DNA from 2 places in the Streptomyces sp. NPDC003697 genome. Region 1 is predicted to be linked to the other one. Evidence: riboswitches for the same ligand, from Rfam matches in the RefSeq annotation. Region 1 holds a riboswitch; the other holds the start of a gene.
The links. A riboswitch is a leader RNA that binds a small molecule or an ion and turns the genes downstream of it on or off. The one in region 1 is predicted to bind S-adenosylmethionine.
Positions count from the first base shown of each region.

Region 2: it holds a riboswitch for S-adenosylmethionine, as region 1 does, so the genes downstream of both, ACWDNY_RS25365 (aminotransferase class V-fold PLP-dependent enzyme) here and thrC (threonine synthase) in region 1, are expected to answer to the same signal.

Region 1 is NZ_JBSFNN010000006.1:127,047-131,250, reverse strand. It holds gene ACWDNY_RS04360 (cold-shock protein) at 1-48, opposite strand, end outside; gene ACWDNY_RS04355 (MoaD/ThiS family protein) at 480-755, opposite strand; gene thrC (threonine synthase) at 752-2,035, opposite strand; SAM riboswitch class I at 2,054-2,219, opposite strand; gene ACWDNY_RS04345 (glucosyl-3-phosphoglycerate synthase) at 2,392-3,360, shown strand; gene ACWDNY_RS04340 (alpha,alpha-trehalose-phosphate synthase (UDP-forming)) at 3,443-4,204, shown strand, end outside.
Region 2 is NZ_JBSFNN010000080.1:11,090-15,293, reverse strand. It holds gene qcrB (cytochrome bc1 complex cytochrome b subunit) at 1-57, shown strand, start outside; gene trpD (anthranilate phosphoribosyltransferase) at 221-1,285, shown strand; SAM riboswitch class IV at 1,432-1,548, shown strand; gene ACWDNY_RS25365 (aminotransferase class V-fold PLP-dependent enzyme) at 1,800-3,185, shown strand; gene ACWDNY_RS25360 (Lrp/AsnC family transcriptional regulator) at 3,294-3,575, opposite strand; partial or broken gene ACWDNY_RS25355 (rhomboid family intramembrane serine protease) at 3,572-4,204, opposite strand, start outside.

The DNA.
Region 1 (4,204 bases):
GCCGTACCCCTTCTCCGCGTTGAACCACTTGACGGTGCCCTGAGCCATGCCTAACTCCCCTATTACTGGCCCTTGCACAGATCCACACTTCGCGGATCCGGGTCAGACCTCACCCCCCATGGATTGGGGGCGTGCGCCGGAACGCGTCGACCGCGGCTGAATGTATCTGTCCAACTGCCGTCTGCAACAGGTCATCCGGACGAGAATTCCGGACGACCGGACGCCGGGAATATGACGACAATTCGCCTGAATTCAGGGCAAGTCGGGCCCCACAAACAGAACAAAAGCCGCGGAAAAGGCCCGGACTTTGGCTACTTCTTGTCGGGCGTGCGGCAGGAATGAAAGGCGTCCGGTGCGCGGACCGGAGACGCGTTCCCCAACTCTACCGCGCTCAATCACACGGAATTGCCCCCTCCGTTTCTCTCACGGAGGGGGCAATGCGGCATACGCGCGGTGACGGGCGTTACCGAGGGTAATGATCAGCCTCCGGCGACGGCCGGGATGATGGACACGCCCGCGCCGTCGGGGGTGGCGGTCTGCAGGCCCTGCTCGAACCGGACGTCGTCGTCGTTGACGTAGACGTTGACGAAGCGGCGCAGCTTGCCCTGGTCGTCCAGCACCCGGGCGGCGATGCCGGTGTGGTTCTTCTCCAGGTGCTCGATGACCTCGGCGAGGGTGGCGCCCTCGGCCGTCACCTCGGCCCGGCCGCCGGTGTAGGTGCGCAGGATGGTCGGGATGCGAACGGTCACGCTCATGCGAGGCCAGCCTCTCGGAAGGAGTCCAGGGTCGGGCGGATGGTCGCGGTCGGGCCCGTGCCCGCCACCGCGTCCAGGGTCTTCAGGCCGTCACCGGTGTTGAGGACGACCGTCGTCAGGGCCGGGTCGAGGACGCCCGCCTCGATCAGCTTCTTCGTCACGCCGACGGTCACGCCGCCCGCCGTCTCCGCGAAGATTCCCTCGGTGCGCGCCAGCTGCCGGATGGCGTCGACGACCTGATCGTCGTTCACGTCCTCCACGGCGCCGCCGGTGCGGCGCGCGATGTCGAGGACGTAGGGGCCGTCGGCCGGGTTGCCGATCGCCAGCGACTTGGCGATGGTGTTCGGCTTCTGCGGGCGGACGACGTCGTGGCCGGCCTTGAAGGCGGTGGACACCGGCGAGCAGCCCTCGGCCTGGGCGCCGAAGATCCGGTACGGCCGGTCCTCGACCAGCCCGAGCCGGACCAGCTCCTGCAGGCCCTTGTCGATCTTCGTGAGCTGGGAGCCGGAGGCGATCGGGACGACGATCTGGTCGGGCAGCCGCCAGCCGAGCTGCTCGCAGATCTCGTAGGCCAGCGTCTTGGAGCCCTCGGCGTAGTACGGCCGCAGGTTGACGTTGACGAAGCCCCAGCCCTCACCGGCCGGGTCGCCGATCAGCTCGGAGCAGAAGCGGTTCACGTCGTCGTAGTTGCCCTCGATGCCGACGAGCTCGCCGCCGTAGATCGCGGCCATGACGACCTTGCCCTGCTCCAGGTCGTGCGGGATGAACACGCAGGAGCGGAAACCGGCCCGGGCGGCCGCGGCGCCGACGGCGCCGGCCAGATTGCCGGTGGAGGAGCAGGACAGGGTGGTGAAGCCGAAGGCGCGGGCGGCCTCCAGGGCCTGCGCGACGACGCGGTCCTTGAAGGAGTGCGTCGGGTTGCCGGAGTCGTCCTTGACGTACAGCCCGCCGGTCACGCCGAGTTCACGGGCGAGGTGGTCGGCCTTGACGAGCTTGGTCCAGCCCGGGTTCAGGTTCGGCTTGGTCGCCACGTCCGCGGGGACCGGCAGCAGCGGCGCGTAGCGCCAGATGTTCGCGGGACCCGCCTCGATCCGCCTGCGCAGCTCCTCGGTCTCGTAGGCCGAGAAGTCGTAGGCGATCTCCAGCGGGCCGAAACACTCCTCGCACGCGAAGACCGGTCCGAGGGGGACACGGTGACCGCACTCGCGACAGCTCAGGGCCGCGGCGGGGCCGAGGTCGACGGTGGATCCGGTGCTGCTTGCAACAGTCTGCACAGCCATGTGAGGCGAGGCCCTTTCTCCTCATCTTCCTCACGACGCATCTCGCCGTGAGACGGATTTGGCACCTTCCCTAGCCGGGAGCCTCGCGGAGACGATCCTGCACGCACAGCGATCGTCACGAGAACCGGCTGGAGGGTTGCCGGGGCTTCATCGGGCCGTGTCCCTCTGCCCCTCTGGATGAGCGGTATGTGATTGTCGGCGCGCGGCGGCCCCCCGACATGCGACGGTCACGCGCGTTGTTCAAGACTGTAACCGAAGGCCAGGACAGTTCAGAGAAACGTCCGAACCGCGAGACGGGTCACGGACCGAGCGTTCCGTCACCGTGATCCGAGGCATCAGTGAGGGAGCCGCCGACCATGCTGGAAGAAGTCGAGCGCTGGCTCAGGACCCGCTCCTGGTCCGTCACCGATCGTCCGCTGCACAGCCTCCTGGCCGCGAAACGCGCCGGCGGGTCGTCGGTCAGCGTGGTGCTGCCCGCCCTCAACGAGGAGGAGACGGTCGGCGACATCGTCGCCGCCGTCCGCCGCGACCTCGTGGTGCAGGCCCCGCTCGTCGACGAGATCGTCGTGGTCGACTCGGGCTCCACCGACCGCACTTCCGAGGTCGCCGCCGCCGCGGGCGCCCGGGTCGTCCACCGCGACGGGATACTGCGGCGCATCCCCGCCGTGCCCGGCAAGGGCGAGGTGCTGTGGCGCTCGCTGCTCGTCACCAAGGGGGACATCGTCTGCTTCGTCGACGCGGACCTGCGGGAGTTCTCCTCCGACTTCGTCACCGGGATCGTCGGCCCGCTGCTCACCGACCCCGGCGTCGACCTGGTCAAGGCGATGTACGACCGCCCGCTGGCCCTGGCCGGCCAGGAGGCGAACAGCGTGCCGGCCGGGCAGGGCGGACGCGTCACGGAGCTGATGGCCCGGCCGCTGCTCAACATGCACTGGCCGCAGCTGGCCGGCTTCGTGCAGCCGCTCGGCGGCGAGTACGCGGCCCGTCGCTCGCTGCTGGAACGGCTGCCGTTCCCCGTCGGCTACGGGGTCGAGCTCGGCATGCTCGTCGACGCGCTCCACCTGGTGGGGCTGGACGCCCTCGCCCAGGTCGACGTCGGCGTGCGGCTCCACCGCCACCAGGACGGGCAGGCGCTGGGCCGCATGGCCGCCGCGATCTACCGCACCGCGCAACTGCGCCTGGCGCGCGGCCATCTGGTCCGCCCGTCCCTGACCCAGTTCGAGCGGGTCGAGCACGGCTTCGCACCACGGACGTACGCGGTGGACACCGAGGAGCGGCCGCCGATGGTCGAGGTCGCCGAGTACGCGTCCCGGAGAGTGGCGTGAAAACCGCCGCCGCCTCCTGTTCGGCCGGTACGAACCGGAACCGTACGTTTGAGCGTTTCCGGGCCGGGCTAGGTTGAGGCGTATGGCTTCAATGCACGGTGCCGAGGTGCTGGTCGCGTCCAATCGCGGCCCGGTTTCGTACGAGCTGCGCGAGGACGGCTCGCTGCACGCCCGACGCGGAGGCGGAGGGCTGGTCTCGGGGCTGTCGGCGATCGGGCCCGAGGCGGGCGCGGTGTGGGTGTGCGCCGCCCTGAGCGACGCCGACCGCGAGGCGGCACGCCGCTTCGAGGGCGGCCGCCGGCTGCCGGCCGACGCGACCGGCGGCCAGCAGGTCCGCATGCTCGACATCGACGCCGACGCCTTCGCCGACGCCTACAACGGCATCGCCAACTCGGTGCTGTGGTTCGTCCACCACATGCTGTACCAGACGCCACTCGAACCGGTGTTCGACGCGGAGTTCCGCCGCCAGTGGGCCTCCTACGAGGCCTACAACCGGGCCTTCGCCCAGGCGCTGGCCGAGGAGGCGTCCGAGGGCGCGGCGGTCGTCGTCCAGGACTACCACCTCACCCTGGTACCGGGGATGCTCCGCGATCTGCGCCCCGACCTGCGCATCGGCCACTTCTCCCACACGCCGTGGGCGCCCGTCGACTACTTCCGCATGCTGCCGGACGACATCGCCGAGCAGGTGCTGCGCGGCATGCTGGGCGCCGACCGGCTGGGCTTCCTCACCCGGCGGTGGGCGGACGCGTTCACCGGCTGCTGCGAGGAGATCGTCGGCGGGCTGTGGGACACGCGGGTGGGCGTGCACGGACTGGGCGCCGACGCCGCGTACCTGCGGGAGCGC
Region 2 (4,204 bases), on a different contig from region 1:
CCGAAGCCCACCGTCGAGGAGTACAAGGAGATCACGAGCGGCCACGGCCACCACTGATCGCTGCGCACGTCACGCCACGGTGAGGGCCCCCGTCCGGTCTGCGGACGGGGGCCCTTCGCCGTGCCCCGGGCTGGATAGGGTGGAGAGGTGCCCGCCGGACGACGGGTTCCCCCTTCCCGAGCGTCCCGGACCCGTCCGGGACCGGACCCAGGAGCGGCTGATGAGCGCTGTGACCCCCGCTGGAGGCGACACCGCGGCGGGCCGTTCCTGGCCCCGTGTGCTGAACGCCCTGCTGGAGGGCCGCGACCAGAGCGCGGACGACACGGCCTGGGCGATGGACCGGATCATGCGCGGCGAGGCGACGGACGCCCAGATCGCCGGGTTCGCCGTCGCCCTGCGGGCCAAGGGCGAGACGGTCGAGGAGATCACCGGCCTGGTCCGCGCGATGTACGAGCACGCCACCGTCATCGAGGTGCCCGGCCCGGCCGTCGACATCGTCGGCACCGGCGGCGACGGCGCGAAGACGGTGAACATCTCCACGATGTCGTCGATCGTCGTCGCGGGCACGGGCGTGAAGGTGGTCAAGCACGGCAACCGGGCCGCGTCCTCGGCGTCCGGGTCCTCCGACGTCCTGGAGAAGCTGGGCGTCAACCTGGGGCTGACGCCGCAGCGCGTCGCGGAGGTCGCCGAGGAGGCGGGCATCACCATGTGTTTCGCGGTGCGCTTCCACCCGGCACTGCGCCACGTGGCCGCCGCCCGGGGCCAGCTGGGCATCCGCACGACGTTCAACATCCTCGGCCCGCTGACCAACCCGGCCAGGGTGCGGGCGCAGGCCGTGGGCGTCGCCGACGCGCGCATGGCGCCGATCGTCGCGGGCGTCTTCGCCGAGCGGGGCAACTCCTCCCTCGTCTTCCGGGGCGACGACGGCCTCGACGAGCTGACGACCACGTCCACCTCCCGGGTGTGGGTCGTCCGGGACGGCAAGGTCACCGAGGAGGTGTTCGATCCGCGCGACGTCGGCATCGAGCCGGTGCCCGTGGACGCGCTGCGCGGCGCGGACGCCTCGTACAACGCCGAGGTCGCGCGCCGGGTCCTCGACGGCGAGAAGGGCCCCGTCAGGGACGCGGTGCTGCTGAACTCGGCCGCCGCGCTGGTGGCGCTGGAGCCGGGCGACGAGCCCCTGACGGCGCAGATCCGGGCCGGCATGGCGAAGGCCGCCGAGTCCATCGACTCCGGGGCCGCGCGGCGGACGCTGGAGCGCTGGGTCGCCGCCAGCAACAAGTGAGCGCCTCCCCCCCCCGCAGCGGCTGGGATCCTTCCACCGGAACGGGCGCCGGTGCCTTCGGGCGCCGGCGCTCGGCCGTTCACGGCCGTCCCGTCATCCGGACACCGGTTGCGGCCGGCTGATCACGTCCCGTAGATTCCGGTCCAGGTCATGAGTGACAGCCACAAGGCCCCGGCCGGCTGTCCGGCAACCCTCCGTCCGTGGCGGGGTGCCCCGGGTGAGGACCAGGTCGCAGGCAGCGAGGTCTGCGGCAAGCGCGGACCCCTCGCACGCTCCCGCCGAGCGTGGGACCAGGGGTCCTGGTCGTCGAGGGAGCCTTCCGTGAGCAAGCGAATGCGATAGGGCCGCAGAGCCCCGCCTCCGCACACCCCTTATCCCCTCTCCGGCTTCCCCTCTTCGGGATGTCCCCTTCTCCGGCTCGCCCTCCTGTGCCGTCGCCGCGTCCTCAGGCGTGTCCCGGCACGGCCCGCGAATCCGACAGGGGGCTGCCGCCTGTCCTCACGGGAGTTCAGCCATGTCCGTCTCCGTCTCCGCCCCGGTTCCCGGCTCCACCGCCGCCCCCGCCGGGTCCGTCCGCGCCCCGCTGCCCGTCCTGGGCCGGGACGTCACCGTCCCGCTCGTCACCGGCGGCGAGGTCGGCTACGCCGCGCTCGACTACGCGGCCAGCGCCCCGGCCCTCCAGCGGGTCTGGGACGACGTGGCGGCGTACGCGCCCTACTACGGCAGCGTCCACCGTGGCGCCGGCTACCTCTCCCAGCTGTCCACCGACCTCTTCGAGAACGCCCGCAGGACCGTCGCCGAGTTCCTCGACTGCCGTGACACCGACCAGGTGGTCTTCACCCGGTCCACCACCGACTCCCTGAACCTGCTGGCCCGCGCGGTCCCGGACGACTGCCGCGTCTTCGTCTTCGAGACCGAGCACCACGCCTCGCTGCTGCCCTGGGGCGACGCGCGGGTGACCTGCCTCGACGCCCCCCGCAGCCCGGAGCAGGCCGTGGAGGTCCTGGAGCGGGCGCTGGCCGGCCGCGCCCCGCACGGCCCGGCGCTCGTCTGCGTCACCGGCGCCTCCAACGTCACCGGTGAGCTGTGGCCGGTGCGGGAACTGGCCGCCGCGGCCCACGCGCACGGCGCCCGCATCGTCCTGGACGCCGCCCAGCTCGCCCCGCACCACCCGGTGTCGGTGCGCGACCTCGACGTCGACTGGGTCGCCTTCTCCGGCCACAAGCTGTACGCCCCCTTCGGCTCCGGCGTGCTCGCCGGGCGCGCCGACTGGCTGCGCCGGGCGGAGCCGTACCTCGCGGGCGGCGGCGCCAGCCGCACGGTCACACGGCGCAGCGACGGGGGAGTGGAGGTGGAGTGGCACGACACCGCCGCCCGGCACGAGGCCGGCTCCCCGAACGTCATCGGCGCCCACGCCATCGCCTCGGCCTGCAGGGCCCTCACCGAGGCCGGGTTCGACGGCCTGGTCGCCCGCGAGCGGCACCTGGTCCGCGTGGTGCGGGCAGGTCTCGCCGAGATCCCCGGCGTCAGGGTGCTGTCGCTGTTCGGCGACGACGCGCCCCGCGTCGGGGTGATCTCCTTCGTCGTCGAGGGCTGGAACAGCTCCCACCTCGCCGCCGCGCTCTCCGCCGAGTACGGCATCGGCGTCCGGGACGGCCTGTTCTGTGCCCACCCGCTGGTGCGGACGCTGCTCGGCGGCGACCCGCAGGCCCGGGGCGGGTGCGGGTCGCCCGGCACCGCGCCCGGTGAGGCGCCCCCGAGCGCGGTCCGCGTCAGCTTCGGCGCCGGCACGCCCGACGAGCACGTGGAACGCTTCCTGCACGCGGTACGGGAACTCGTGCGGCACGGCGCCAGGTGGGAGTACCGGACGGAGAACGGCCGCTGCGTGCCGGCGGTCTAGGGGTTCTCCGAACACCGCGGCCGGATCCGATCCGATCCGATCCGGCCGCGGCGTCCGGCGCCGGGGGCGCCTGCGACGCCGGACGCCGCGGCTCAGGATTCGGGCTGCTCAGGAGTCGAGCCCGATGGCGAACGCCGCCTCCAGGTCGTGCTGCGAGTACGTGCGGAACGCGACGTGCGTGTCCGTCGCCTCGACGCCCGGGATCTTGCTGATCCGGCCGGGGATGACCTCGGCCAGGTCCTCGTGCTCCCGTACCCGGACGATGGCGATCAGGTCGTACGTGCCGGTGACGGAGAACACCTCGCTCACGCTCTCCAGCGAGGCGATCTGCTCGGCGATCTCGGGGATCCGGTCCACGCTGGTCTTGATGAGCACGATCGCGGTGATCACGGCTGGTTCTCTCCCTCGGGGGCCGGAGCAGGGGCGCAGTTCACTCTAGTCGCCCACCGGTTGCCCACCACCGCCCTTCCGGGGCCGCGCCCGGCGACCGCGGGCCGTCCCGAAGCGGGCCCACGCATAGGCGAAGCCCAGCGCGAAGCCGACCAGGTGGGCCAGATAGGCCACTCCCGGTCCCTGGGACGCCTGCCCCGCCGCCAGCCACTGCAGAGCCAGCCAGAAGGGCAGCACCACCCACGCGGGGAAGCGCAGGGGCAGGAAGAACAGGAACGGGAAGAGACTGGTGACCCGGGCCCGCGGGAACAGGTAGAGAAAGGCGCCGAGGACCGCGGAGATCGCCCCGGACGCGCCCACGAGGGTCTGCCCGGAGGCGGCGTTGGCGGCCGCGTAGCCCACCAGGGCCAGGTAGCCGCAGCCGACGTAGAACAGCGTGAACTGGATGCGGCCCATGCGCTCCTCGGTCATCGCCCCGAAGACGTAGAGGAAGAGCATGTTGCCGAGCAGATGCACCCAGCTGCCGTGCACGAACAGGGCCGTGGCCGGGGTGAGCGCGGCCGCCGCGGAGCCCTGGAACAGATCGGCGGGGACCACACCCCAGCGCAGGAAGTAGGACCGTTGGGCGG